Regions from separate parts of the Geobacillus sp. PLS 41 genome, predicted to be linked through region 1. Evidence: riboswitches for the same ligand, from Rfam matches in the RefSeq annotation. Region 1 holds a riboswitch; each other region holds the start of a gene.
The links. Region 1 has a riboswitch for S-adenosylmethionine ahead of ACVX3G_RS16660 (bifunctional homocysteine S-methyltransferase/methylenetetrahydrofolate reductase). Riboswitches for the same ligand answer to the same signal wherever they lie in the genome.
Positions count from the first base shown of each region.

Region 2: it holds a riboswitch for S-adenosylmethionine, as region 1 does, so the genes downstream of both, mtnK (S-methyl-5-thioribose kinase) here and ACVX3G_RS16660 (bifunctional homocysteine S-methyltransferase/methylenetetrahydrofolate reductase) in region 1, are expected to answer to the same signal.
Region 3: it holds a riboswitch for S-adenosylmethionine, as region 1 does, so the genes downstream of both, ACVX3G_RS13595 (hypothetical protein) here and ACVX3G_RS16660 (bifunctional homocysteine S-methyltransferase/methylenetetrahydrofolate reductase) in region 1, are expected to answer to the same signal.

Region 1 covers NZ_CM151395.1:3,323,772-3,333,723, reverse strand. Annotated here, with positions in the region: gene metH (methionine synthase) at 1-1,532, opposite strand, end outside; gene ACVX3G_RS16660 (bifunctional homocysteine S-methyltransferase/methylenetetrahydrofolate reductase) at 1,525-3,372, opposite strand; SAM riboswitch class I at 3,444-3,545, opposite strand; gene ACVX3G_RS16655 (DUF7577 domain-containing protein) at 3,659-4,042, opposite strand; gene ACVX3G_RS16650 (ABC transporter ATP-binding protein) at 4,366-5,427, shown strand; gene ACVX3G_RS16645 (ABC transporter permease) at 5,424-6,233, shown strand; gene ACVX3G_RS16640 (ABC transporter permease) at 6,230-7,033, shown strand; gene ACVX3G_RS16635 (ABC transporter substrate-binding protein) at 7,034-8,107, shown strand; gene ACVX3G_RS16630 (hypothetical protein) at 8,542-8,859, shown strand; gene ACVX3G_RS16625 (DUF1572 domain-containing protein) at 8,984-9,487, opposite strand; gene ACVX3G_RS16620 (ABC transporter permease) at 9,848-9,952, opposite strand, start outside.
Region 2 covers NZ_CM151395.1:3,101,090-3,111,041, reverse strand. Annotated here, with positions in the region: gene ACVX3G_RS15555 (PAS domain-containing sensor histidine kinase) at 1-2,073, shown strand, start outside; gene ACVX3G_RS15550 (methylated-DNA--[protein]-cysteine S-methyltransferase) at 2,063-2,557, shown strand; gene ACVX3G_RS15545 (ABC transporter permease) at 2,707-3,720, opposite strand; gene ACVX3G_RS15540 (sugar ABC transporter ATP-binding protein) at 3,662-5,212, opposite strand; gene ACVX3G_RS15535 (sugar ABC transporter substrate-binding protein) at 5,209-6,372, opposite strand; gene mtnA (S-methyl-5-thioribose-1-phosphate isomerase) at 6,359-7,426, opposite strand; gene mtnK (S-methyl-5-thioribose kinase) at 7,509-8,699, opposite strand; SAM riboswitch class I at 8,840-9,008, opposite strand; gene ACVX3G_RS15520 (carbon-nitrogen family hydrolase) at 9,103-9,915, opposite strand.
Region 3 covers NZ_CM151395.1:2,714,807-2,724,758, forward strand. Annotated here, with positions in the region: gene ACVX3G_RS13555 (YjiH family protein) at 1-34, opposite strand, end outside; gene hutI (imidazolonepropionase) at 140-1,414, opposite strand; partial or broken gene hutU (urocanate hydratase) at 1,430-3,086, opposite strand; gene ACVX3G_RS13570 (helix-turn-helix domain-containing protein) at 3,255-4,736, opposite strand; gene hutG (formimidoylglutamase) at 4,741-5,709, opposite strand; gene ACVX3G_RS13580 (PaaI family thioesterase) at 5,851-6,267, shown strand; gene ACVX3G_RS13585 (PaaI family thioesterase) at 6,623-7,105, opposite strand; gene ACVX3G_RS13590 (VOC family protein) at 7,286-7,669, opposite strand; gene ACVX3G_RS13595 (hypothetical protein) at 7,686-8,042, opposite strand; SAM riboswitch class I at 8,093-8,197, opposite strand; gene opp4A (oligopeptide ABC transporter substrate-binding protein) at 8,248-9,952, opposite strand, start outside.

The DNA.
Region 1 (9,952 bases):
TGCTCATCACCGGTGCCGACCGGGAAGACGAGCGGATCGAAAATGATGTCGCGCGCCGGCACCCCGTAGCGGTTAACGAGCAAGTCATACGAACGCAAGGCAATTTCCAGCTTCCGTTCGGCGGTGACCGCCATTCCTTGTTCATCGATCGTGCCGACGACGACAGCGGCGCCGTATTTGTGCAAGAGAGGAACGACTTTCGCAAACCGCTCCTCGCCGTCTTCCAAGTTGATCGAATTGATGATCGCTTTCCCTTGCGAGTAGGTGAGGGCGCGCTCGATGACGCGCTCGTCGGTTGAATCGATGACAAGCGGCACTTTCACTTTTTTCACGACTTCGCGGACGAACTGCTCCATGTCATGGAGTTCGTCGCGGTCTGGGTCGGCGAGGCAAATGTCGATGACATGGGCGCCGTTTTTCACTTGGGCGCGGGCGATTTCCGCCGCTTCTTCGTATTTCCCTTCGGCGATGAGGCGCTTGAATTTGCGCGAGCCGATCACGTTTGTCCGCTCGCCGACAAAGAGCGGACGCATCGTTTCATCATAGATGAGCGCCTCGATGCCGGAAACGGCGTGGACATCAAACGAAGACGGAATCGCCCGCGGCGGGAGATCACGCACCGCTTCGGCAATGGCGCGGATATGATCCGGCGTCGTGCCGCAACACCCGCCGACGATGTTGATCCATCCCTTTTCGGCAAAGCGGCGGATTTTCTCTGCCAGCATATTCGGCGTTTCATGATAGTGGCCTTCCTCATCCGGCAGACCGGCGTTCGGGTAGCAGCTGACCGCCGTGTCAGCGAGCGAGGCGAGCGTGCGCAAATGGTCGGTCATAAACTCCGGACCGGTTGCGCAGTTTAAGCCGACGGCGATCGGCTTCATATGGCGCACCGAGATGAAAAACGCATCGATCGCCTGCCCGGCGAGCGTCGTGCCCATCGGTTCGATCGTGCCGGAAATCATGAGCGGCACGCGGCGGCCGACCGCTTCAAACGCCTTCGAAATGCCGAGAAAACCGGCTTTGACATTCAGCGTATCTTGGCACGTCTCGAGTAGGAGAAGGTCGACGCCTCCTAAGAGCAGTCCGCGCGCTTGTTCTTCGTAGGCGGCGACGAGTTCTTCAAACGTTGCGCCGCCGGTCACCGACAACGTTTTCGTCGTCGGCCCCATCGAACCGGCGACAAAGCGCGGCCAGTCCGGGGTGGAGAACGACTCAGCCGTTTGTTTGGCGAGTTTGGCCGCTTCGATGTTCAGCTCAAGCGCCAAATGACCGAGGCCATATTCGTCAAGCACGATGCGTGTCGCTCCGAACGTGTTCGTTTCAATGATATCAGCACCGGCTTCTAGGTACGCTTCATGAATGCGGCGGATGACATGCGGGGCGGTGAGGGTCAAATATTCGTTGCACCCTTCATACGCCTCGCCGCCAAAGTCGGCGGCCGATAGGTTGGCGCTTTGGATCATCGTGCCCATGGCGCCATCGATGACAAGAATTTTTCTTTGCAGTTGCTGTTCTAAGGTGACGTTAGCCATGAACAACCTTCCTTTCTTTGGCGGCCGCTTCTTTTTCATGAATGTAGCGGACAAGCTCGACCGTCATGTCGTAGCGCAAGAACGGCGTGATCAAATAAATGCCGTTAAACAAATCAAACGCAGCGTCAATGAGCGATTTGGCGATAGCGATGCCTTCCTTGGCTGCTTGCACCGGGTCGCCGCCGCACGCCGCCATGCGGGCGCGAATCTCGTCAGAGAGCGTAATGCCCGGCACTTCATGATGCAAAAAGTCGGCGTTGCGCGCGCTCACAAGTGGCATAATGCCGATGTAAATCGGCGTGTCAAGATGCTTGGTCGCTTCGTGCACTTCAACGATTTTCTCTTCCGAGTAAATCGGCTGGGTCAAGAAATAGTGGGCGCCGCATTGAATTTTTTTCTCCATTCGCTCAACTGCTTTATCCAAATGGCGGACGTTCGGGTTGAACGCAGCGCCGATCGAGAAGTTCGTTTTTTGCCCAAGCGGTTTGCCCGAGTACGACAGCCCTTCGTTAAACTGGCGGATCAAGCGGATCAAATCGAACGATGATAAATCATACACCGACGTTGCTCCTGGGAAGTCGCCGATTTTCGACGGGTCGCCGGTAATGGCGAGCACGTCGGTGATGCCGAGCGTATGCAACCCCATCAAATGCGACTGCAAGCCGATCAAATTGCGGTCGCGGCACGTAATATGCACGAGCGGGCGGACGCCGAGCCGCTCTTTCACGATCGTGGCGACGGCGGCGTTGCTGATGCGCGGCGTGGCAAGTGAGTTGTCAGCTAACGTCAGCGCGTCGATGCCGGCGTCATGGAGCGCTTTCGCCCCAGCGAGAAACTTGTCAATGCCGAGTTGCTTCGGCGGATCGAGTTCGACAATGACCGAGCGGCGCGTGCGGGCGAGCTCGGGAAGCGGAGTCGGCGCGGGCCGATCGGCTTGCACCGATACAGATGCCGTGCGCCGCTTCACCGTTTTTTCCGTCACCGGCGTCCGGTCGGCGAGCGCCTTTGCCATTGCCTCAATATGTTTCGGCGTCGTGCCGCAGCACCCGCCGATCAAGCGCACCCCTTGATCGCGGAACGCTTTGGCCGCCTCTTCAAAATATTCCGCGTTCGTTTCATAGACAAGCCGGCCGTCGCGGTAATCCGGGAGGCTCGCGTTCGGATACGCCGACAAAAATGCCTGCTTCGGCAGCGGCACTTCCTCGAGCGACCGAAGCATATGATATGGACCGAGACGACAGTTCAGTCCGACGACATCGGCCCCGAGCGCCTCTAGGCGGGCAAGGGCGTCCGCGAGCGGCGTGCCGTCTTGCAAAACGCCGACTTCATGGAGCGACACATGGGCGATAATCGGCAAGTCCGTCTCTTTGCGCGCGATGGCAAGCACCGTCTCCAACTCTTCCAAATCGTAATACGTCTCGAGCAGCACGCCGTCGACTCCTTCAGCCAGCAGGACAAACAGCTGCTCGCGAAACGTCCGTTTCACTTCTTCGAGCGTGACGACGCTTTTGTTTAACGTGCGCAGCCCCCCGATCGTCCCGAGCACGTACGCCCGCCCATTGGCTGCTTGCTTCGCCAGTCTTACAGCGGCGCGATTGATCGCCGGCACCTCGTCTTGCAAGCCGTAGCGCGCGAGTTTCACATAGTTGGCGCCGTATGTATTCGTCTGAATGACGTCGGCGCCCGCGGCGATATACGCTTCATGAATATGGACGATTTCATCTGGATTGGATAGATTCAATTCTTCAAAACAACGGTCAATGCCGTGCGAATATAAAAGCGTTCCCATCGCCCCGTCGGCGATGAGAATGCGCTCTTTCAACTTATCCAGCAATCCCACGTTCGATTCCCCCGTTTCTCCGTAGTAAAAGAAAAAAGCCTTCTATAAGAAGAAGACTTTTCATTCGCTTCTTCTTATCTTCCAGGCTTCCGCCTGTCTGGATTTAGCACCTTGGCCGCGGCCAGGTTGCTGAGGGTTCACCGGGCCAGTCCCTCCCCCTCTCTTGATAAGAATGTCCGTATGCAATTGTGCGGCAGCGTTTTGATGATTACTATATAATTTAATGTATTTTTCGAAATTATTCAATACGGTGAAGCGAGGAAATTTCAAAAAAGAATTTCTCGGATCAACGGAGAAGCTCTTTTCCACATTGGGGGCAAAATTGGAAATTGTGCTGCACATGCCCGCCGCAATGAGGGCAATGCTTGTTTGGCTGTTTATGGCTTCCAAATCGGACGTTCAGCGGGTCGGGCTCTTCCTCGCTGTCGACAATGTCCAATAAGGACATGCGTTGTTTTCCCGTCGCATTTTTGTAATGGTAAAACGCTTGAAATACGCCGATGGCGATGACGACAAGGCCGAAAAACGGAAAAAAGCGGGCGGCGGGAAACGGCGAGTCCGCGGTGATGGAGAATGCCATCACCATCCAAAAGATGCCGAACAACACAGCGGCGATGCTGCCGAAGAGTCCTTGCATCGACGGACCGCGGCCGGGTTTGATGCTTTTCAATTTCATTCCTCCCTAACAGAATTCATAGATATATTATAATAGAAAAAATTGGTTTTTACCATGTTCACATAGAAACGTTTGAGCCGATAGAGGCAAAAATATTAGATTTTTAATTGGATTTATTTTTCAATACCTTGATTATGTCTTGTAAGAGAGGAAAACGGGCGGTATGTTGCCTTATCAATTGCATCATCGACCATTTTTCGCTTCTTAAGCATTGGCATGGGTGGGAAGACCGTTCAACGATCGTTTTGTCATTGCACTTTCATTGTCTCTATGTTCTAATTAGGAATGATGGAGATGAAGAAGACGGGGGGCTGGAAGTGAACGGGGAAGAGATCATCCGCTTCGAGCGAGTGACGAAGGAATACGACGGCACGGTCGTATTGGATGATGTGAGTTTTGCGATGGAGCGCGGGAAGTTTTATACGCTGCTTGGGCCGTCGGGGTGCGGGAAGACGACGATTTTGCGGCTGATTGCCGGGTTTATCGAACCGACGCAAGGAACGATTTATTTCCATGGAAAGCCGATTCAAAACGTCCCGCCGAACAAACGGCAAGTCAACACTGTTTTTCAAGACTATGCGTTGTTCCCTCATCTCGATGTGTTTGAAAACGTTGCGTTTGGTTTGCGCGTGAAAAAAATGAAAGAAACCGACATTCGCGAGAAAGTGAGGGAAGCGCTCCGGTTTGTCAACTTGGAAGGCTATGAGCGCCGGCGCATTCAAGAGATGTCCGGCGGCCAACGCCAGCGCGTCGCCATTGCCCGGGCGATTGTCAATGAACCTGAGGTGTTGCTCTTGGATGAACCGCTGTCAGCCTTGGATTTGAAATTGCGCACGGAAATGCAGTATGAATTGCGTGAGCTCCAACGTCGATTGGGCATTACGTTTATTTTTGTCACGCATGATCAAGAAGAAGCATTGGCGATGTCCGATTACATTTTTGTTCTGAATAAAGGAAAAATTCAGCAGTTTGGGACGCCGAAAGACATTTACGACGAGCCTGTCAATCGATTCGTCGCCGATTTCATTGGCGAATCGAACATTTTGTCAGGGCGCATGATCGACGATTTCCTCGTCGAATTTGCCGGCAAACAGTTTGCGTGTGTTGACCGCGGCTTCGCGCCAAACGAACCGGTCGATGTCGTCATCCGCCCGGAAGATTTGGAGCTCGCGGCGCCGGAAGACGGGCAGATCGTCATCCGCGTCGATTCGCTCTTATTCCGCGGTGTCCATTATGAAATTTGCGGCTATGACGAAAACGGCAACGAATGGCTTGTCCATTCGACGAAAAAGGCCGAAGTCGGGGAAACGGTCGGCCTTCGTTTTGAACCGGAAGCGATTCACGTCATGCGAGTCGAAAGGGAGGATGAGGGCGCATGACGGAACGGGCGTGGCGAAACTGGTATTTAATCCCTTATGGCATTTGGTTGGTGTTGTTTGTCATCGCTCCGATCGTCTTTTTATTATATGAATCGTTTTTGGATATAGACGGACATTGGACAGTGGCGAATTATGAAAACGTGTTGACGCCCATTTATTTGAAAATGATGGCGTATTCGTTTTGGTACGCGTTTTTGATTACCCTTGTGTCATTGTTGATCGGCTATCCAACCGCCTATTGGCTGACGAAGACGAGGCACAAGCAGTTATGGCTGTTGTTGCTCATCTTGCCGATGTGGGTGAATTTGCTGCTGAAGGTGTATGCGTTTTTAGGGCTGTTCGGCACATATGGACTGGCCAACGCTTTTTTGCAGGCGATCGGCCTCGGGGCGCGGCAGTTGTTGTTCACCGATTTCAGCTTTGTGTTCGTCTCTGTGTACATTTTTATTCCGTTTATGGTGCTGCCGATTTTCAACGCGCTGGAGGAGCTGCCGCCATCGCTTGTCGATGCCGCCCGCGATTTGGGCGCTTCGGCTTGGACGACGTTCCGCCGCGTCGTCTTCCCGCTCACGCTTGGCGGGGTGAAGGCCGGCTGCCAAGCGGTGTTCATCCCGGCGTTGTCGCTGTTTATGATTACGCGCCTCATTGCGGGCAACCGCGTCATTACGCTCGGCACGGCCATTGAGCAGCACTTCCTCGTCACCCAAGATTGGGGAATGGGGGCGACGATCGCTGTTGTGTTAATGATCGCGATGGCGGTCATCGTCGTCCTGACAGGAACCGGAAGGAAAGAGGGAAGCCGATGAAACGGACGCATTGGTGGGGACGTGTGTACTTGTTAGTCGTGTTTGCCGTGATGTATATGCCGATTGTGTATTTGATGTATTATTCCTTCAACAGCGGCGGGGCGATGCACGATTTTCAATCGTTCACGCTCAAGTGGTACCGCGACGTGCTGTCCGACGACCGCTTGCTCATCATCGTTTTGAATACAATCGTCATCGCGCTGCTGTCGGCGGCGGTCGCGACCATACTCGGGGTCATCGGGGCGCTCGCCATTTACTATGTCAAGCGGCAGCGGACGAAAAACGCTCTTCTCGCCCTCAACAACGTGCTGATCGTCAGCCCCGATGTCATCATCGGCGCTTCGTTTTTGCTGCTGTTTACAATCGCTGGCATCAAGCTCGGCTTTACGTCCGTGCTGTTGTCTCATATCGCGTTCAGCGTGCCGATTGTCGTGTTGATGGTGTTGCCGAAACTGGAAGAAATGAGCCCGACGCTGATTGATGCGGCTAGAGATTTAGGAGCCAGTCATTGGCAAGTGCTGTCCGGTGTGGTGCTGCCGTTTTTGGCTCCGAGCATATGGGCGGGCTTTTTCATGGCGCTTACGTATTCGCTCGATGACTTTGCCGTGACGTTTTTTGTCACGGGAAATGGGTTCTCGACGCTGTCGGTGGAAATTTATTCGCGGGCGCGCCAGGGCATTTCCTTATCGATCAATGCGCTGTCGACGCTTCTGTTTTTATTTACCATGCTGCTCGTCATCGGCTATTACGTGCTTAGCCAAAAAGGCGGCCGAATGTACGGGATAGGGGGGCGAAAGTAGGTGAGACGGCTTGTCCAAGGATTTGCGGCCGTGTTCATCGCCGCGTTCGTCCTGATGTTTGTCACTCATCGGCTGAACGAAGCGGAAGGGTACGGCGGAGGCAAAACGGTGACGGTCTACAACTGGGGCGATTACATTGACCCCGCGCTCGTTCGCGAATTTGAAAAAGAGACAGGGTGGAAAGTGATTTACCAAACGTTTGATTCCAATGAGGCGATGATGGCGAAAATCGCCCAAGGCGGGGCAACGTTTGACGTCGCCGTTCCATCCGATTACGCCATCAGCAAAATGATCGAAGAAAAGCTGCTTCTGCCGCTTGATCACCGAAAGCTTCCCAATTTGCAATATATCGAGCCGCGGTTTCTCAACTTGTCGTTTGATCCGCACAACCGGTATTCCGTGCCGTATTTTTGGGGGACGGTCGGCATCGTCTACAACCGCGAGATGCTCGGTGGCAAGAGGATTACGAGCTGGAACGACTTATGGGATCCGAGTTTGCGAAACCAAATTTTGCTTGTCGACGGAGCGCGCGAAGTAATGGGCATGGCGTTAAACAGCCTCGGCTATTCCCTCAATGACACGAACAAAGCCCATTTGCAAGAAGCAAAGCGGAAACTCGATCGACTCATGCCGAATGTGAAGGCGATTGTCGGCGATGAGATCAAGCTGCTTCTCGCGAATGAAGAAGCGGCCATCGGCGTCGTCTGGTCGGGTGATGCGGCGGAAATCATCGCGGAAAACGACAAGCTCGACTATGTCGTGCCGAAAGAAGGATCCAACCTATGGTTTGACAACATGGTCATTCCGAAAACAGCGAAAAACATCGAAGGAGCGCACGCGTTTATCAATTTTATGCTCGACCCGAAACACGCGGCGCAAAACGCCGAGTATGTCGGCTATTCGACGCCGAATCGCGCGGCGCTTCGCTATTTGCCAAAAGACATCGCGGGCGATCGGCGCTTTTACCCCGATTTGGATTCAGCAGGGCATCTCGAAGTGTACGAAAACTTAGGAAAACACATGCTCGCCTACTACAACGAGCTGTTTTTGGAGTTTAAGATGCAGCAAAAGTAACCATATAGATGCAACGAAATCGTTTCACATATCCTTGACGGAAAAAGTGGCTTATCCATTTTTGACTGTCGAAGGCAAGCCACAGGCTTGCCTCCGTCACGCTTTAGCGTGACGGAAGACCGAACAACGACTCGCTTCACAGACCCATTCATGGGTCTGGAAGCGGCGTTGTTCGGTCACTCGACAATCGGATGCAATGACCGGTAAAAACGAAAAGTGTTAAAGCTTTACATTGCATCTATACAATCAGAGCAGGCGCCGCCCTCTGCAATAGGGAGATGGGCGCCTGCTTGGCGTTTGCGTAAAGGGTTGCGCCGCTTCCCTAGCGCGCGGGAACGAAGAAGCCCATGGGCGGCTTCACATACAAGAAGGGATCGGACGCAGGGAAGAAGAATAGAAAGACATGATATGATGAAAAAGAGGAGGTGGGAACGTTGCCCAATCATTTGCCTATGGAAGAAAATGTGATGGATATGCTCATCGGCGGCTTTTCGGTTGTGATGTTGATCGCGGTTGCGACAATCGTTTTTCTTTGGCGAAGGAATCGAGAGGGGCGGGCGTTTCTGTGGATATTGGCCCATTTCTTGTTGCTGTCTCTGGCTGTTTCATTTGCGCTGAAGGCGATTTCCTTTGATCTTACCCATGTGCAGGCATCTGAAGAAATCTCCCTCCTTCTTGGCAAGGCGGGGCTGGCGTGGGGAGTGGGGATGGTTTGTTTGTTGGTCGGCATTGTGAAACTTTCCAGACGATGACCACGATTTAGATCGGTATGATTGTAGAGAAACGCCAAGCTGCAAAAAAAAGCCATCCGCCTTTATCGACTGACGGTTCTGAGGGGCGGATGGCGTTTGCATGATCATTCGAATCAGAAGCTGCTTATGTTGTTTTTCGATTTCTTGGTATGGTCAGTGTTTTCCAGTTGTTTGCGTTCAGCTGTTTCGCGATATAGACGATTTGCCCGATATGATACGAATAATGGTACATTTGCCGCTCAATGGCTTCGATGACGGAATGGGGTTCGCCGCGGATCGTGACTGTCCGCAACAAATCCGTTTCTTGCAGTTCGTTCAGCGTCTGAAAGAAAGCAGACCACCCCTTTTCCCAGCAAGCCAGCACTTCTTTGCGCGTATGGAAGTCGTTGATAAACTCATCATCGCGGTTTCGGTCCGGTTTTTCCCCATCCGACGACAAAAAGTCTGTCCAGCGCGACACCATATTTCCGCTCATATGTTTGACAATGATGGCGATGCTGTTGGCCTCCTCATGAAAGCAATGGAACAGCTGTTCCTCCGAACATTGGTCCATAGCCCGTTCGGCGGTCTTTTTCATGTCAACAAAGCGTGCGCGCACCACTCGCAAATATTCTTGGCCGATGTTCATTCACACACCTCCGTCAAAGAAATGCCATCTCTTTTATTCGCCGTCGATGCTGTGATTTCTTTCTATGTGACGGCAAAAAGCAAAAAAAGCAACGCCTTGGGCGGACATGACTATGGGTCATGTTTTCGAAGCAGGCGAGTGAATAATCAGATCATAGCGGCACTCTTCGTTGCCTGTGTTCATAAATTGATGTTCGCAGGCGGCGTTGTAATAAAGAGAGTCCCCTTCGTGCAAGACGTCCGTGTTATGAAACCTCCTTTGCTTTCCTTGATTGTCGAAGATGCATTCGGCATGGTCGCGAAAACATCCTCTCGATTTTCGCCGAAAGGGTGCGAAATGTGAGGGATAACGTCCGCTCTTTTATACGTAGCTTCCGATTTTTCCGTTTTTTCTCGCCCAATGCCATTGTTGCTTCAAGACCAATGAGCCCATGGCCAGCCATAATAGCGAGATGCCGAGAGCAGG
Region 2 (9,952 bases), 220 kb from region 1:
AATAAAAACGGTGAATTTGTCGATGTGAACGAAGCGGCGTGCAAGCTGTTTGAGATGGATAAGTTTTCGTTGATCGGCCATTCGTTTTCTTCGTTCCTCGAACTTGTGCCGCCCGATATTTTGCTGTTTCAGCAGTCGATGCTGCAAAAGTTCGGTTCGTTCAGCGATGAACTGCTCATCAAACTGCCGGACGGCAAAGTGAAGCATGTGGAATTTTCGATGAAAAAGGATGTGTTCGACGAATTTGACCTTGTCATGATGCGCGACATCTCAGCCCATAAGGCGCTTGAGCGCGAACGCATCATTCATGAGTTTTTGTTTCGCGACGTATTCAACCGCGCCGTTGACGGCATCGTCATTTTCGATGAATTTGGGCGGTTTATCGATGTCAATCCGGCGTTTTCGATGAGCTTGAACTTGGAAAAAGGAAAACTGCTCAATTTGTCGTTTCAGCAGTTCGTCGCCCGCGAATGCGCCAATGAGTTCGCTCGGCTGCTCGCGGAAGTGAAAGAAAAGGGAACGGCCAAAGGCGAGTTGTCGCTTGTCCGCCCGGACGGAACGGTGAAAATGTTTGAGCTGACGGCGACTTCCAACGTCTATAGCGGGTTTTACATGGCCATTATGCGCGATGTGACAGAAAGAAAAAATATGGAAATCAAGTTGCAAAAAAGCGAAGAACGGTTCCGGGCTATTTTCGAACAAGCGCATGAGGCGATCCTCATTTGGGACGATTTTGGCTACATATTGAACGCCAATCCGGCGGCGAGCCGGACGTTTGAGCTGCCCTTGAATTTGCTTGTGCGCCGCAATTTGTTTGATTTTGTCGACTATGGGGACGAAAAGGTGAAACGCATTTTCAGCGAGTTCCGGCGCAAAGGGGAAATCCGTGACGAGCTGACGTTTCATATGCCGAACGGTGAGGATAAGCAGCTCGAGTTCACCATGAAAAAAGGAGCGATCGACGGGTACCACTTGACGATTTTCCGCAATGTGAGCGAGCGGCGGAAAATCGAGCGCGAGCTGCGCGAAAGCGAGCAAAAGTTCCGGAGCATTTTCGATCATGCGATGGATGGTATTTTGCTTTGGGATGCCAAGCATCGGATCATCGACGCCAATCCGGTTGTCTGCGGCATTTTTTCCGTCGAAAAGGAGGCGCTGCTTGGCCGAATGGTGGTCGAGCTCGTTCCGGAGCGGGCGCGCCGCCAGCTCAACAAGCTGCTTCAACAATGCCAACGCACCGGCGAAGCGAGCGGCGAGGTCGAATTTTTCGACGAGGGAAAAGGGAGAATTATTGAGTTTTCACTGAAAAAGGAAGTGATTCCCGGCGTCGGGATGATGATGCTGCGCGATGTGACCGAGCGCAAGGAGATGGAGCTGCAGTTGCGCAAGTCGGATACGCTCAACGTCGTCGGGGAATTGGCCGCCGGCATCGCCCATGAAATCCGCAATCCGATGACGGCGCTAAAGGGTTTCATTCAGCTGTTGCAAGGAAGCATTGACGGCGACTATTCGATGTATTTTAATGTCATTATGTCGGAATTGAAACGGATTGAGTCGATCATCACCGAGTTTCTGGTCTTGGCGAAGCCCCAGGCGGTGCAGTACAAACAAAATGATATCTGCAAAATTATGCAAGACACGATCGATTTGATCAGCGCCCAAGCGATGATGCACAACGTGCAAATCATCGCCGACTTCGAGCGCGGGCTGCCGCCGGTGTATTGCGAGCCGAATCAGTTGAAGCAAGTGTTCATCAATATTTTGAAAAACGCCATCGAAGTGATGCCAAAAGGCGGGGACATTACGGTGCGCATCACCCGCGCCGGGTGCTATGTGCGCATCTCCATCACCGACCAAGGATGCGGCATTCCAAAAGATAAAATCAAAAAGCTTGGCGAGCCGTTTTATACGACGAAAGAACGCGGCACCGGCCTCGGCTTGATGGTCAGCTATAAAATCATAGAAGAGCACCAAGGGAAAATTGAAGTGGAAAGCGAAGTCGGCGTCGGCACGACGTTCCATATCACGCTGCCGATCGAACGAATGGAAAGGGAGGACGACGATGACGATTGAATATGCAGTATACCGCTCAGAGCTGCTCGGCGACATTTACATCGCCTCCGACGGCGACGCGATTGTCAAAGTCGAGCTGTTTCCAGAAGAATGGCGCGCGTTCGCCGGCGAACATCCGGCTGTCAAAAGCTGGTCGCCGCTTCTTGAACGCGCGCTTAGGCAGCTGGATGAGTATTTCCACGGTCGACGCCAAGCATTTGACTTGCCGCTGAAGTGGAAGGGAACTGCCTTCCAAGAAGAGGTGTGGGCGGCGCTTTGCCGCATTCCGTACGGCGAGACGGCGACATACGCTGACATCGCCGCGCAAATCGGCCGCCCGAAAGCGGTGCGCGCCGTCGGTCAGGCAAACCGGGCGAATGAACTGTCGATTCTCGTTCCGTGCCACCGCGTTGTCGGCAAAAACGGCGCTCTCATTGGCTATGCTGGAAGCCGCACCGATGTGAAGGCGAAGCTGTTGGAGCTTGAGCGCCGCTTACGTAGATGACGCTCTTGCGTTCGTGGAACAGGCAAAGGGTTTGGAAGGCGTTGTATGCGGATGCTGCAATGAAGCAGGCGGAAAAAGAGGCTGACGGCTTGCCTAGAAAAACGCGTCTGCCCCCGAGGATTGCCATCCACGGGGGCAGAGATCGGGCGTTATTTTTTTTGCCAATGCGACAAGGCGAGGGCGCCGACTAAAATGGCGCCTTTTATAATGTCTTGGGCGTAATACGGAACGTTTGCCATCGTCAAGCCGTTCAGCAACACGCCCATTAAAATCGAGCCGAACAATGTGCCGATGACGTTCGGCTTGCCGGCGCCAAAGACGGAAAAGCCGATGTAGGCGGCGGCGACGCTGTCCATTAAAAGCGAGGCGCCGGCCGACACTTGCCCGGTGCCGATGCGCGAGGCAAGGACGATGCCGCCTAAGGCCGCAAAAAACCCGCTGATGACGTATGCATATGTCCGATAGCGGTTGACCGGGATGCCTGAGAGCCTTGCCGCCTCGCGGTTTTCCCCGGTCAAATAAAAGAGGCGGCCGGGTTTCGTGTACGTTAAAAACAGATGAGCGGCAATGACGACAAACAGCATAAGCAAGACCGAAAACGGCACGCCGAACAGCTCTCCCTGGCCGATAAATAAAAAGGAAGGAATGAATTTGCCCGGCGCCGTGCCGCCATCGGGCAGCGGCATGTCGTTGTAGATCGAAAACCCTTTCGTATAGGTGAGCTGCACGCCGTTAATGGCGTACATCGTCGCCAACGTCGCGAGCAAATCGGGCAATTTGAATTTGACGATCAACAACGAGTTCAAGAGCCCGACAGCAATGCCGAGCAACAGCGGCACGAGCAGGGTGATGAAAATTTCTTGGCGGTACAGGACGAGCGCCGCTGCGCTCGCGATCGTCGCTAGGCTCACCGTCGAGCCGACGGACAAATCGAAGCCATCGACGATGAGCGAAAACGTAATGCCGATTGCCACGAGCGTCACGATCGAAATGGACCGCAAAATGTCACTGAAGTTTTCATACGTAAAAAATCGGTCTTGCGTGATGCCGAAGTAGGCGATAACGGCAAGAATGGCCAGCAAGGTGCCGTGTTTATACAACCATTCAAGAATGGACGGCGCCGTTTTTTTCGACGGCGTTGTGGAAACGGCTGGCTGGCTCATGGATCTCACCTCCGCTGCAATAGTAAACAAGCTGTTCATACGTCAATTCAGCGGCCGGCAGGCGAGCGAGCAGCCGGCCGTCGACCATCACGTAGATGGTGTCGCAAATGTCAAGCAGCTCTTGAAATTCGCTGGAAAAGTACAGCACCGTTTTTCCTTCATCGGCAAGGGAGCGAATGATGGAAAACACCTCTTGCTTCGCATGGACGTCGATCCCTTTGGTCGGTTCGTCAAACAAAAAGACGCGTGCGTTTGTGTTGAGCCATTTGCCGATGACGACTTTTTGTTGATTGCCGCCGCTCAAGTGGCGAACGACGGTGGTGCTTGACGGCGGATGAACACCTAGCGAGCGGACGAGCCCGTCGGCTTCAGCCGCTTCTTTCGCCCAGCTGATCCATTGCCAGCGCGACAGGCGGGAAAGAAGGCGGACGGTCAAGTTCGTTTTCACTGATTCGGGCAAAAACAACCCTTGTTTGCGCCGTTCTTCCGGGATGAGGCAAAGGCCGGCGTCGATGGCTTCATAAGGCGATGAGAACACATAGCGTCTGCCATCAATTTCCCACTCGCCGGATGTGTTCCGGTGGGCGATGAGGCTTTCGGCAAGCTCCGTCTTGCCGGCGCCGACGAGGCCAGCGATGCCGACGATTTCGCCGCGGTGGGCGTATAGGTCGACTGTTGTCCCGGTTTTGTCGATCAAAATTCCGCGGGCGGCAAACGCGATGTCGCTTCTGTATGTGCGTGCTTGTTTCGCGGCGGCGGTCCGCTTCGTTCCAGTCATATGAAGGACGATGTCCTCAAGCGGCAGGCTGCGGGCGCCTCCGTGATAGACGACGCGGCCGTCGCGCAAAATCGTCAGCCGGTCAGCGATCTCCTGAACTTCTTTCAGTTTATGAGAGATGTAAATAAAGCCGACGCCTTGCTGCTTCAGTTCATCGATGATGGCAAACAGACGCCTTGTTTCCGCCTCGCTTAAGGCGGCCGTCGGTTCGTCTAGGATGATATAGCGCGCGTTGGATGACAGCACTTTGGCGAGCACAATCAGCTGCTTTTCATGGAGCGAGCAGTCGCGAACCAATTTCGTCGGCGGCAACGACAGGCCGACGCGGCGAAGCAGGGCGGCGGCCCGCTCTTTTTCTTGACGCAGCGAGCGAATCGGCCGTTGCTTCACATGGACGAACTCGTCCGCCGCTACATTTTCGTAAATCGGCAAGCCGGGAAAGAGCGCTGTGTCAACTTCTTGAACGACGAGGCCGATGCCGGCTTGTTTTGCTTCGCGCGGCGATGAAAACGTGTATATCGTACCGTCGATCGTGATCGTACCAGCGTCAGGCGGAATGGCGCCGGCCAAAATGTTCATGAGCGTGCTTTTGCCGGCGCCGTTCATGCCTAAAAGGGCGTGGACTTCGCCAGGACGAACGTCGAAGTCCACGCCGTCGAGCACGCGCACGGCGCCAAACGATTTTTCCATGCCCCGCATTGACAACCCGTTCATTTTTTGTTCACCTGGGCTTCCAACGTTTTCATCCACGGCGAGATGGCGACATTGGATTGCCCCCAGCCCGGGATGTATTGCGAAAGCTCATTCATCGACACTTGTTTGTCCGGAAGATCGGACCGTTTCACTAAATGCGGCTCAAGCGAGTAAATGTTCGGCGTTTTTTCTCCAGCGATTTTTTGATACGCGAACCGCACTTGGACGCGGCCGACTTCGGCTGGGTCGGTCGCCGTTGTCGCCACCCATGGGCTGTTTGGTTTTTGGATCATTTGCAAGTCTTCATCGCTCAAATCGATGCCATACACTTTAATTTCCGTGCGCCCAGCTTGCTCGATGGCGCGCGTCGCCCCTTTGGCGAACTCGTCCCAAGTTGCGAAGACAGCGTCAATGTCGCCTTTGTTCGGGTATTTTTTCAAAATCGCTTCCATTTGCGTTTGTGTGTCCAAAGCTGTGTTGGCGCTCGCCGTGCCAAACTTGGCAATTTCTTTAATGTTCGGATAGCGTTTTTTGAACGCGTCATAAATGACATGGCGGCGTTCCATCGGGGTAAAGCCGCCGACCCAAATCGTGACGATGTTGCCTTCCCCGTTTAAGTCTTCTGCGAGCGTTTTTAATGTTTTCCAGGCGAGGCTGTAGTCGTCTTGGTCGATGACGGTGACGCCGGGAATGTTCAAATCGTTGTCAAACGCCACAACTGGAATGCCTTTGGCGACGGCTTTTTTCACCGGGCCTTCGAGCGCATCGGCGCGGCCGTGGTCAAGCAAAATGGCGTCCACATTTTGTGTAATGGCCGTCTCAACGTACGATGCCATTTTGGTTAAATCGTTGTCGGCGTTGTAAATTTGCACCTCGCCGCCGAATTTTTGCACTTGTTCTTTGACGCCGGCGATGTATTGCGATGAGAACGTGCCGATGGACAGTTGCATAATGGCGGCGATCTTCACCGGTTTTTTCAGCTTCTCCGGGATGGCCGCCTGTTCGCTGCTCGATGCGGTTTGGCTGTTGGATGAGACGGTGTCGCCTTGGATGGCCGTTTGCTTCGTTTCGTTGGCCGGCTTAGAGCTCACGGCGTCTTGCTCGTTCGTGCAGCCGGCCAAGACGGAGAACACGGCAAAGAAAAGAAGAGAAAGGAACGATAAGGCCTTAAATCGTTTCATGCTGCTCCTCCTTTGTGAATAATGATGGCAGCGTTGCGTTGTAATTGCCGCGAATGATGCCTTTTTCGGTAATGATCGCGGTAATGAGTTCGTTTGGCGTTACGTCAAACGCCGGATTGTATACGTTGACGCCTTCCGGGGCGATGCGCACGCCGGCGATGTGGGTCACTTCATCCGGATGGCGCTCTTCGATCGGGATGTCCGCACCTGTTTTCGTCGTCAAATCGATCGTGGACAACGGCGCAGCGACGTAAAACGGAATGTCAAACGACTTCGCGAGCAAGGCCAGGCCGAACGTGCCGATTTTGTTCGCCGTATCGCCGTTTTGCGCGATCCGGTCGGCGCCGACGATGATGGCGCCAATGCCTTTCGCCTTGATCGCTTGCGCTGCCATGTTGTCGGTGATGAGCGTCACATCAACGCCCGCTTGCATCAGTTCCCAAGCGGTCAGGCGCGCCCCTTGCAACACCGGCCGCGTCTCGAGAGCGTAAACGGATAGTTCAATTCCTTTTTCTTTCGCCAAATAAAACGGGGCGAGCGCCGTTCCGTAGCGGGCGGTGGCGATCGAGCCGGCGTTGCAAATCGTCATCACCCGCTCGCCGGGCCTGAAGAGCGACAAGGCATGCTCGCCAATGCGGCGGCACACATCCTCGTCTTCTACTTGAATGCGAATCGCTTCGTGGACGAGCGTCGTTTTGGCCTCGTTGACGGAAAGGGCGTCGGCCGCAGCGGTGACGAGCCGATCGAGCGCCCAAAACAAGTTGACGGCAGTCGGCCGGGCACTGGCTAGGTAGTCACGATCTCGTTTCAAGCGACGGCGGAATTCATCGAGCGATTCGGTGTCGTAGCGTAAAGCGGCAAGCGCCAGGCCATAGGCGGCGGTGATGCCGATCGCCGGCGCGCCGCGCACTTTCAGCGTGGCAATCGCCTCATAGACGTCTTCCAGAGTGTGCAAGTCGATATATTCGATGATGGATGGAAGCTTTTGCTGGTTTAAAATCGTCACATGCGTCTCGCGCCATTCAACGGAGCGTGGGATGGCAAAGGTGCTCATCGCCATCTTCCTTTCTCTTTTTTTTGGTTTGTCCGGGTCAGCGCCGCGCAGCTTGCGTCGAGACCCGGACGATTGTATGGCATTATTGTTCCGTTTCGGCAAACAGGCGGCGGAAGTCTTCCGTTCCGGTGAACACGCGGCGCTCAATGATCAAGCGGCGGCCGAGACGGAGGGCATGCCGTTTGGCAACAAGCCGTTCATCTTTGTGCTCGATGCCGTCAAGGTCCGCCACATGGGCGAGGCCGATCGTCCGGCGGATGACTTCGCAGCCGGCAAAGCCGACGGCGTCGATGAACGCGTGCCGGAGCACGTCCTCGAGCAAGCCCGGCGTCGCGGCGTACGTTTCCACGCTCTCGGTGCGCCAAAGGTTTGAGAACACGGACGCAAAGACGTCCCATGTCCGGTCGATGTGGTCAAAGAGCGGTTGGCGCTCTAATTCAGAGCGGGACAACGCATTTAACAGCAAATTGGCGAAAAATTGGCCAAGGTCAAACCCGATCGGACCGTAAAAGGCGAATTCTGGGTCGATCACTTTCGTTTCGTCGGCGCTTACGAAAATGCTGCCGGTATGCAAATCGCCATGCAAGAGCACATCGGCTTCGGTTAAAAACTTGCGCTTCAGCTTTGCTGCTTCTAGGTGGAGTCGGTCATCGCGCCAAAGCGCTTCAACGTCTGGGCGCAATTCGTCTTCAAAGTTGTTCGTTTCGTGGTCAAAAAACGGGTCGGTGAAGACGAGGTCTTCGGTAATTTTGCACAGTTCCGGATTGACGAAGCTTTGCGCCAATTTCTTTTTCTCTTGCTGGTTCATGCCGAAGTCAGACGTATAAAATGCCGTTTTGGCGACAAACTCGCCGATATGCTGGGACAAAAGCGGATACGTTTTCCCTTCGATCAGCCCTTTGCGGGCGATTTGCAAACGGGATAAGTCTTCCATCACCGTAATGGCGAGCGATTCGTCAGAATAGTAGACTTTCGGCACGTATTGCGGCACGTAGCTCGCAAACGTGCGCAGCGCGTTGCTTTCAATGACAGCGCGCTTTAACGTGAGCGGCCAGCTTTCGCCGACCACTTTGGCGTACGGCAACGCTTGTTTGATGATGACGCCTTGTTTCGTTTCTTGATCGACGATATGAAAAACAAGGTTCAAGTTCCCGTCGCCGATCTCGCGGCAGGCAAGCGGCGCTCCGTCGCGGAATAGGCCGAGGCGGACAGCGAGAGATACCGCCTTCGGTTCGGTCAGCGGTTCGTAAACCGATGTTTGAACAGTGGTCATTTCCTTGTTCCCCCTTTTTTCATTTCGCTCGTTTTCAAATGCCGGTTCTGACGCGGCGCTGAAATCTCGGCGTTTCCGGCAAATGAAAAAGCCTCTTTCGCATACGGAAAGAGGCTTGAAGATTCATTCGTTCTTCGCGCCTCTTATCTTTCAGAAAGACATCGGTCTTTCTGTTGGACTTAGCACCGTGCCCTGCGGAAGCATGACGCTTCCGGCGCCGCCCTTGGCGTGCGCCCTATCTCACGATAGTATTACGGTCGGTTGCTGGGCTTCATTGGGCCAATTCCCTCAGCCAACTCTTGATAAGAGTACCGATTTCTCGTATTCAGTTTTTGCAATTTTCACGATGTTGTCAATCGTTTGGTTGTTTGATTCGAATGATACATGGTCGATCAATCGATTGTCAATACGTTTTGAAAAAATTTTTTGCCGCTTCGTAGTCGTGCGGCCGGCGGTCGGCAAACACCGGGATGCGTGCGCGGACGTCCGCAACGAGTGCGGGATCGATGTCGGCCGAGAGAATGCCCGGCTTCTCGTCCGCCTCGGCGATCACTTCGCCCCATGGGTCGATGACGAGCGAATGGCCGGCAAAGACGTTGTTCGGGTCGCGGCCAGCCCGGTTGCAGGCGACGACGTAGCATTGGTTTTCAATCGCCCGCGCCATCAAGAGCGTCCGCCAATGGTGCAGGCGGGGAAGCGGCCATTCGGCGACGACAAACAGCACTTCCGCTCCGGCCAACGCATGGGCGCGAATCCACTCCGGAAAGCGGATGTCATAGCAAATGACCCCGGCGCATGCAAGCCCGTCGAGCGAAAACAAGCCTAAGCTGCTTCCCGGCTGCAAATACAAATGTTCATCCATTAATTGGAACAGATGGAGTTTGCTGTATTCGCCGACGATTTGGCCATGGCGGTCGGCCACGATCATCGTGTTTGTCACGCCGGCGGCTGTTTTTTTGGCGACCGAACCAGCGACGAAATGGACGCCGTACGTTTGCGCCAATCGGGAAGCGAGCGCCTTCGCCCGTTCGGCGCCTTCGTCGGCAATTTCATCCAGGCGCGTCAAATCGTAGCCGGTCGTCCATAACTCTGGCAGCACGATGATGTCAGCGCCGTCTTTGGCAGCGGATTCCACGGCCTGTTCGGCTTGCTGTTCGTTTTTTGCTGGATCGCCAAATGCAATATCAAGCTGGAGGCAGGCGATGCGGATCGTCATGAGTTTTCACCTCGAAAAAATTTTGCTTTACATTTTG
Region 3 (9,952 bases), 610 kb from region 1:
GCACGGATGGCGCCATGTTTGTATCCGTTTTCATTTTCCTCCACCCCCATTTGTTCTTCTACAGGCTAAAGACGACAGCACGGCCGGAAGCATAACCGCTCCCGGTCGCTAAACACCTCGACGGAAGACCATTCCCCCTTCAGATGTACACCTTGCCGTCGTTCACCACCACCTTTCCACCTTTGATCACCGTCTCCGCATGGTTGACGCCGTAATAGTACATGATTTGCATATAATTCGGGACATTGAAAATGACCAAATCCGCCTTCTTCCCCGGCTCGAGGCTGCCGACGAGATGCGCGCGGCCGATGGCGTGGGCGGCATTGATCGTGGCGGCGGCCATCGCTTCAGCGGGAGTCATGCCCATATGCAGGCAGGCAAGGCTCATGACAAGCGGCAGCGAGACGGTCGGCGACGAACCGGGGTTGCAGTCGGTCGCCAAAGCGACGGGAACGCCGGCGTCGATCAAACGGCGGGCATCAGCGGCTTTTGTCATTAAGAAAAATGCCGTGCCCGGCAAGAGAACGCCGATCACGCCGCGCTCCGCCATGCGCCGAAGCCCTTCGTCCGACGCACGAAGCAGGTGGTCGGCGGATATCGCGCCGACTTCGGCTGCCAGTTCCGCCCCGCCATACGGCTCGATTTCATCGGCGTGGATTTTCGGCGTCAAGCCGTGCTCTTTGCCTGCTTCGAGGATGAGGCGCGCCTGGTCGGGGGTAAAGACGCCGCGCTCGCAAAAGACGTCGTTGAACTCGGCGAGCCCCCGCCGGCTCACTTCGGGAATCATCTCGTCGATGACAAGGCGGACGTATTCATCCGGATCGTGCTTCCACTCCGGCGGAACGGCATGAGCGCCAAGAAACGTGGAGACGATATCGACCGGGTGGGTGTCATCGAGACGCTTGGCGACTTCAAGCTGCTTGATTTCGTGCTCAAGGCTTAAACCATAGCCGCTTTTTGCTTCGACGGTCGTGACCCCATGAAGCAAAAACTGATCGAGCCGCCGCTTGCTTTCTTCATACAACATCTCTTCCGACGCCTCGCGCGTCGCTTTTGTCGTCGCATGAATGCCGCCGCCTGCGTTCATGATTTCCATGTACGTCGCCCCGCCGAGCCGCATCGTCCATTCGTGTTCGCGGCTGCCGGCGTAAACGAGATGAGTATGAGGATCGACAAGCCCAGGCGTCACCGTTTTGCCCTTAGCGTCAATGACTTCCGCTTCGGCGAGCCGATCGGCAAATTGGCGGGCCAGTTCATCGTCCGCACCAACCGCCACGATCGTGCCATGTTCGATCCAGACGCTGCCGTTTTCGATGATGTGAAGATCGCTCATCTTCTCCTTGACAAGCGGAGCCGCGGAGCTTCCCGCCAGCGTGACGAGCTGGCGGGCGCGGCGGACAAAGAGCGGTCGCATAGGCGGTTCCCCTTTCTATTTCAGCATCGGCATATCGATGCCTTTTTCTTTCGCTGTCCGAATGGCGAGCTCATACCCAGCGTCGGCGTGGCGGACCACACCAAGCCCCGGGTCGGTCGTCAACACGCGCTCCAGCCGTTTTTCCGCCTCTTTCGTGCCGTCGGCGACAATGACCATGCCGGCGTGAATGGAGTAGCCCATGCCGACGCCGCCGCCGTGGTGAACCGACACCCAGCTTGCGCCGCCGACCGCATTCAACAGCGCGTTTAAAATCGGCCAGTCGGCGATGGCGTCGCTTCCGTCTTTCATTCCTTCCGTCTCCCGGTTCGGCGAAGCAACGGAGCCCGAATCCAAATGATCGCGACCGATGACGATCGGCGCTTTCAGCTCGCCTTTGGCCACCATGTCGTTGATGATTTTCCCGAACTTCGCCCGCTCGCCGTAGCCGAGCCAACAAATGCGCGCCGGCAGCCCTTGGAACTTAATGCGTTTTTGCGCCATGCGAATCCAATGGCAAAGACGCTCATTGTCGCTGAATTCACGCAAAATGACTTCATCGGTTTTATAAATGTCTTCCGGGTCGCCGGATAATGCCACCCAGCGGAACGGCCCTTTTCCTTCGCAAAAGAGCGGACGGATGTAGGCCGGCACAAAACCCGGGAAGGAAAAGGCGTCGTCCACCCCTTCGTCTTTTGCCACTTGGCGGATGTTGTTGCCGTAATCAAACGTCACCGCCCCTTGCTTTTGCATCGCCAGCATCGCTCGAACATGCGCGGCGATCGACTGTTTTGCACGGGCGATGTACTGCTTCGGATCGCGCGCCCTGAGTTCGGCGGCCTCATCAAGCGTAAGGCCAGCCGGGATGTAGCCGTTTAACGGATCGTGGGCGGACGTTTGATCGGTCAAGACGTCCGGAACAAAGCCCATTTCGACGAGACGCGGCAACACTTCAGCCGCATTGCCGACAAGGCCGATCGACAGCGCTTTTTTTCTCTTCCTTCGCTTGTTTCGCCATCTCGAGCGCCGCGTCTAGGCTGTCGGTCATCGTATCCAAGTAATTCGTGTCAATGCGGCGCTGGATGCGGGCCGGATCGACTTCGATGGCGAGGCAGACGCCGCCGTTCATCGTCACGGCGAGCGGCTGCGCCCCGCCCATGCCGCCAAGGCCGGCGGTTAGCGTGATCGTCCCGGCCAGCGTGCCGCCAAAGTGCTGGCGCGCCACTTCGGCAAACGTTTCATACGTCCCTTGGACGATCCCTTGGCTGCCGATGTAAATCCAGCTCCCGGCCGTCATTTGTCCGTACATGATCAACCCTTTTTTGTCAAGTTCGTGGAAATGGTCCCACGTCGCCCATGCGGGCACGAGGTTGGAGTTGGCGATCAGCACGCGAGGGGCGTCCGGATGCGTGCGAAACACCGCCACCGGCTTGCCGGATTGAATGAGCAACGTTTCATCGTTTTCTAAACGAAGAAGGGTGTCCACAATCGCCTCGTAACATTCCCAGTTGCGCGCCGCCTTGCCGATGCCGCCGTAGACGATCAACTCATCCGGCCGCTCGGCGACATCGGGATGCAAATTGTTGTTCAGCATCCGCAGCGCCGCTTCTTGAATCCATCCTTTCGCCCGCCGCTCGGTGCCCGCAAACGGGCGTACGGTCCGTTTTTCTGCCATCGTCATCCTCTCCTTTTTCCTCTTTGCTTTTTATTGTAAGGAAGCCAAGAGGATGGAGATAGATTCTCGTCTTTTCAAGATGATCCATTTTTTTTGAAATTTCTTTTTTCTTTTCGCTTCATCTATCCATTTCTTTTGATATATGTTCATTTCTTTTGAAAAAACCGCCTACCGCGGTGATGACGGTTTCAGCCGTTGTTCATCGCGGTAGGCGGTCGGCGTCTGGTTCAGTTCGGCTTTAAAGACGCGCATCAAATAATGGGCGGTGCGAAACCCGGTTTGTTCGGCGATTTCTTTAATCGACAAATCCGTCTGCCGAAGCAGCCGTTTCGCTTCCTCAAGCCGCCGGTTGGTCAGCCACTGGCGAAACGTCACGCCGCGCTTTTTCGACAACAAATGGCTGAAATACGCGGGGCTGCGCCCGGCGGCGGCCGCGACCCGCTCAAGCGTGAGCGACGGATCGCGAAAATGCGCCTCCATATAGCGGAGGCCGCGCTCCACGGCGTCGACGCGCGCGTCTTCCTCGGCCTGCTTGGCCTCATGGAACAATCGATATAAAAATAAAATCAATTCTTGAACGATGCGATACAAGACGGGATTGTACAAAATGTCTTGAAAAATGCGCATATACTCCCGCTCGGTTCCGCCGCGGTCAAGGCCGTATGTTTTCATAAACCGGCGGATTTGCGCCAAGATGCTCGTCAGCCGCGTCCGCACCATCTCCGGGCTCGGAAACGGCGGCTTCCAATGGGAGAATTCGCGCCGCAGCCATCGCTTCACCCCTTCATGGTCGAACCGCTCGAGCATCTCGATCCATTGCCGCTGCTCCTCCGGCGTCAAAAACGGATCGAGCTCACGCCACTGTTCGTATTCCGAAGCGGGAGCGATCACTTGGCGATAGCCAATGAAAAACGTCGTCTCCAGCAACCGGCGGGCCGCTTGGTATTGCCCGCGCACCGTTTTCCGACCATCAGGCGGCATCACGACAACCGCGAGCGGCTCATGATGCTCCTCTTCCCAATCGCGCAACAGCTTCCACGCCTCTTCTTTCCCGTCGCCCGGCAAATCGGGAAGCAGGCAAACCGCCATATGGGTGAGCGGCAATACGCGCGCCCGTCCGCGAAACGGATAGCTCGTTAAAAAGCGGATCACTTCTCGAGACAAGGCAGGCTGTTCCGCCTGCACAAGCCATACATGGGTGGAAGCTGCGGCGGGGTCATCGTAAAATAATGCGCGGTAGTCGTCATGGCCGTCAAAACCCGCTGTCAGGCTCGAGCGGCTGTTGGAGGAAAGCGAAACCGCCGTCCTCAACGCTTGTTTCAGCTTGGCGGGCTCAAGCGGCTTCACAAGCAAATCGACGCATTGCCAGTCGATGGCTTGTTTCGCCCGCGCAAACGTCGCCTCGGCCGTTGCGGCAATCACGCGTTGGCAAAACAAGCGGACGTGGGATGTCGCCTTCGACCATCGTTCATACGGAATCATATCCAGTTCGACGTACAATAGCTCCGGCGCCTCCCGCTCAAGAAACGCCATCATCTCCTCGACCGTAGCCGCCGTATATACTTGCTCAATCGGCAAGGAATACGCGGAAACGAGCCAGCGGATCGCTTCTCGTTCCTTGTCGTCCCGTTCGGCAATGACCAATTTCACGTTCTCACCGCCTTGGCTGCAAGCGTCGAAAATGAAGGAGCGCTTCCATGCAAAAGGCGGCGGCCAACGCCACCGTTTTTCCGCCTTCATCCCAGAGTGGATTGACTTCGCAAAGATCGACGCTGATCGTTTTCGGATGAGAAACGATTCGGCGGACGAGAGCGCGCACTAGCGACGGAGCGAGTCCAAACGGCGACGGCGCGCTCACCCCCGGCGCGGCAGCCGCGCTGATGGCGTCCATGCAAATGGTCAACATCACGGCATCGTGATGAGCGGCAAATTCCTCGATTTGTTCATAGGCGGCCTCGATCGGCCCTGCGGTCAGCTCGTCTTCAAGCATGTACCGGCAGCCGTACGTCTCGGCCGCCGCAAACAGCGCCGCCGTGTTGCCAAGCCGCTGAATGCCGAGGCAGAAGTAACGGACCCGTTCGTCTTGATCCAATATTTGCCGAAACATCGTCCCGGACGTCGGCCCGTCATCGTACGGGCGCAAGTCGAAATGGGCGTCAATGTTGAGGATGCCAAGGCGGGCTTCGGGCCCGAGCGCTTCGCGAACGCCCAAGTAATGGCCGTACGCCGTCTCATGGCCGCCGCCGATCACGATAGACGCCATCCCGTTTTTCAGCAGGCGGGCGACCGCCTTCCCAAGTTCAGTCTGGCTTTGTTCGAGCCGTTCATCGACGCAAACGACATCGCCTGCGTCATAGACAACGACCCCTTCCGGAAGATGCCAAGGCAGCCGGGCCAGCGCCGCTTTGACGGCGGCCGGCGCCTCTTTCGCCCCTTGGCGGCCTTGGTTGCGGCGCACTCCTTCGTCGCACGCAAACCCGATGAATGCCGCCGCTCGTTCCACCGTCTCCAATGGCTGCGACAAATCGAGCAAGCGAATGCGCTGATGAAGACGAAACGCCTGCTCATCGCTCACGCTGTCAATCCGTCCCGTCCAACGGCCGGCGTCTGGCGGTTGATACATGAGACCATCTCCTTTCCATCATCAGCTGCTTGTTTCTTTCGCCACAGCTTTGCCGTTCTCCTCCTCATGCACGCGAAAAGAGGAAATCGCCGCCGTTTGGCGAATAAAAAAACATGATTGACAACAGAAAGGGTGTTCCACATGAAGCCAATGACCAACTTGCACGCTGTCATCGCCGGTCAAAGCGCGCCGCCCCCATGCGACGAAACGCTCGGCGTCCGCCTGACGGAAGCCCGAGACGGCTATGCGAAAGGCGTATGGACGATCAGCGAATCGCTGCTCAACGGCAACGGGGTGATTATGGGCGGGTTCGTCGGGGCGGCGGCGGACATTCTCATGGCGTATGCGGTGACGACCTTGCTTCGCGATGACCAAATGCACGCCTCCATCAACTTGCAGACGACGTTTCACCGCCCAGCGGTGGCTGGAGAAGCCGAAATCGAGGCGCGGGTGGAAAAGTTCGGGAAAACCGTCGCCTATGTAACCGCCATCGTGCGGCAAAACGGCAAAGAGGTGGCGAGCGCCACGTCGTCGGTGCTGATCATGGACAAACCGTGAAGGTGATGGATCTCCAAAAGGCGTTTTTGCGCATGCTCGTTCTCCTTGGATTCGACGAGGCCAAACAGCAGCTGCTGTTGTTGTTTTGAAACGCATGGAAAGCGATGATCAGAGGAATCCGAGAAAACCGGCGAAAAACGATGATGTTCGCCAAATCGGTGGTTTTGTTGAAAAAGGAGAACCAATTTCACAAGGTTTCCCCACTTGAGAAGAGGCGTTGTCGAGTTGCCTTTTTCATGACATCATCAGTCCTCAATGGCGAAACGAGGTGAGGCGCAGCCGTTTTCGACCAGTTGCCAAGCGCCGGAGAAAGCGCTGTCAAAAACAGCCGCTCTCCGGCGCCTTTTGTTGCTTGTTACCCACGGACAAACGTTTTCGGCATTACGACGGCGACGACTTGCCCGCGGGCGCACAGTTCGCCGTTGGCGAACACTTCGGTGTCCACTTTCCATTTTTTCGGATGAATCTCCGTCACAGTGCCGACGGCGACAAGCGGCACTCCATGCGGCGTCGGCTTGACGAAATCGACGTGAAGCGACGCAGTGACAAAGCGCGGCGGCGTTTCCCCGCTCCCTGGTTCATGGCCGTTTTTCCGATGCAAGGCAAGCGCCGCTGAACCGGTGCCGTGGCAATCAATGAGCGAGGCGATCAGCCCGCCGTACACAAACCCTGGAATCGCCGTATGTTCCGGACGCGGCGTATACACCGTCACCGTTTTGTCGCCCCGCCACCCGGTGCGGAAATGGTGGCCTTGTTCATTCAGACGCCCGCAGCCGTAGCACCAGGCGAATTCATCAGGGTAGTCGTCTTGAATCGCGTGCACGATCATTTCTTCCACGTCATCCTCCCCCTCTCTTTTTCTAGTATACCATTGAATCGAGAAGACGACGACTCCTACATGGACGGTTGTTGTCTAGCGGCAGGCAAGGCCATACGAAGAAAAATGGAACGAAGCGCCAATCGCCAGACGGCAAATTCATAGGCGGCCCAAACAGCTGGCCGCCTAGCGTGACGCCATTTATCGAGCAGGCTCGTAAAACTCGATCCATTCGCCGTCGGGCCCGAGGAAGAACAAATATTTGGCCCCGTTCGGAAGTGTCGTTATTTCTTCCCACACAAGCGGCACACCGAGCGACTGAAGCCGTTCTTTCTCCTGCTCAATGCCTTCCACCGTAAACGCCACATGGTGCACTTTTCCTTCCGTCGGCAAATCCGGATTGTATCCTTCGATCAGCTCGACAATGATCGAGCCGCCAATCCCTAAAAACGCCAATTTCATCGTGCCGTTCGTATGAATCATTTCGTCGAGCAGCTCCAAGCCGACAACATTTTGATAAAACTCTTTCGATGCCTCGATGTCTTTCACTTGAATGCCGACATGTTCAAATTTTTTGACTGCCATTCGTCCCTCTTCCTTTCTATGACTCAGTTAACCATACTGCTTGTAAATACGGCGTCATCTGCATCGGGAAAATCCCTTTTTTCCCAAGCTCTGTCCATATGTAGCGGTCAAGGGCGTACGGTCCGTCCGCCTTCCATTCGTCCGCCTCACTGTTGGTCAACAACAACGAAAAGGCTGTTCCTTGCGCTTCCCCATACAAATGAACGTATCCGTCCCCACGGTCGACATGCACCGCCGCCTTAGGGTCAAACCGGATGAGCTCCGCCTGCACACAGCGCATGACACAAACGGCGAACGCTGCGGCAGGGAGATGAGCGGCCATGCAAGCGCGGAGCGAAACCGCCTCCTCCACTGTTTCTCCTTCACCTCCCATCGACAAAAACCCCCTTCGCCTCGGAATGATGCGAAAGGGGCCATGAGCCGTTCTTATCATCCAAAGCGAAACCGCTTTGCGGGTGTTAGCACCTTGCCTGCGGCAGGTTGCTGTGGGGTCATCAAGCCCGTTCTCTCGCCCACTCTTGATAAGACGTATGCAATTTATCTTCTATCTTATCATACATCATCAAAGGCAACAATCGTCATTGTTCGACTTCCGGTTGCTCGGACGTGACGCCGACATCTTTCCACGTCAGTTTCGAGCCCGGATCGACCGTGAAGTTGGCGACGCGGTTGTTGACGGCATAAATGGCCGAACGATACAACGTCGGGATGACCGGCACTTCTTCGTTCATCAGCTTTTGCCATTCACTGTAAATTTTCCGACGATATTCTTTGTCAAACGCCTGTTCGGAATGGCCTTTTTCCAACAGTTCATCGTTTTTCTCATTCACCCAGCGCGAGTAGTTGAACATGACGTTGCGGCCGTACAATCCGTACGGGTCGACGTCCGTTCCCGTTGCCCAAGCGGCGGCGTAGACATCCACTTTCGGATCGTCTTTTTCGACCATATCGTAGAAGGAGTTGAACTCCGCCAAGCGTCCGTCTACAAGCTGAACATCGAGGCCCACATCTTTCCAGCATTGCATATAAAATTTGGCCAGCGGTTCAGCGATGTCCCCACCGCTCATCGCCAAGAAGTTGATCTTGAATTTTTTGCCGTTTGGATCTTCGCGGAGGCCATCGCCATCCACATCTTTATATCCCGCTTCATCCAGCAATTGTTTCGCTTTTTCCGGATTGTACGTATATCCTTTGATGGAGCTGTCATGATAGCCCGGGAACGACGGCGGAATGAGCGTGTTCGCCGGGAAGCGCAAGCCATGATACAGGCGGTCAGCCACCTCTTGGTTGTTGATGGCATACGCCATCGCTTGGCGCAGTTTTTTGTTTTGGAATTTCGGATTGTCCATTACGTTTTCCTGCTTTTTCGCATCCCAATGGCCGAGTTTAAAGCCGATATAGTTGTACGCCAAATCCACTCTACCGATAAACTGAATGTTTTTCGTCCCTTTCGCGTTCAAATATTGGTCAGTCGGGAACTCAGCGACGTCAATTTCGCCTTTTTTCAGCGCTTGCAGGACGACTTGCGGGCTGACGACTTTCAAAATGACGCCTTCCAAGTTCGGTTTGCCAGCCCAGTAGTCATCATTGCGAACAAACTCTACCGACTCGCCCGGAACGATTTTCTTCACTTTAAACGGACCGAACCCGATCGGGTTTTTCCGGATTTTATCCGATTTCGCCAAGTCTTTGATCGGAATGTCTTTCAAGTAATGCTTCGGCAGCGGATACGCCCAAATGCCGGTCAACACCGACGGATTGGCCTGTTTCCATGTGATCGTCAACGTCTTTTTGTCGATGACTTTAATGCCGGAAATTTTATCCGCTTTGCCGCTGTGATATTCTTCCATCCCGACGATCCCTTGGATGAGCGCATCGCCATAGCGGACGCCGGTGTAATCTTTATGGCCGATGACCAAATACGCATACTCCAAGTCTTCAGCGGTCACCGGCTGGCCGTCATGCCAATTCACATTGTCTTTAATATGGATTGTCATCGTCTTTTTATCATCCGACAACTCATACGTGGCAGCCCCATCATTTGTAATTTCATAGTCACCGTTCGTCCGGAAAAGCGACTCGTCAAAAAATTGCAAAATCTCTGCGTCGGGCGCTCCGGTGTAGAATGCATAGCTGAGCGTCCCTTCAAACGGCGTATCGGACACAAGGCCGTATTTCAACACGCCGCCGTCGATGATTTTCCCGTCGTTTTTCACCGTCATCGGGAATTTGCTGATGTCTTCCTTCTGAGCCGCCGGTTTTTCGTTATTGTTGCCCTTTCCG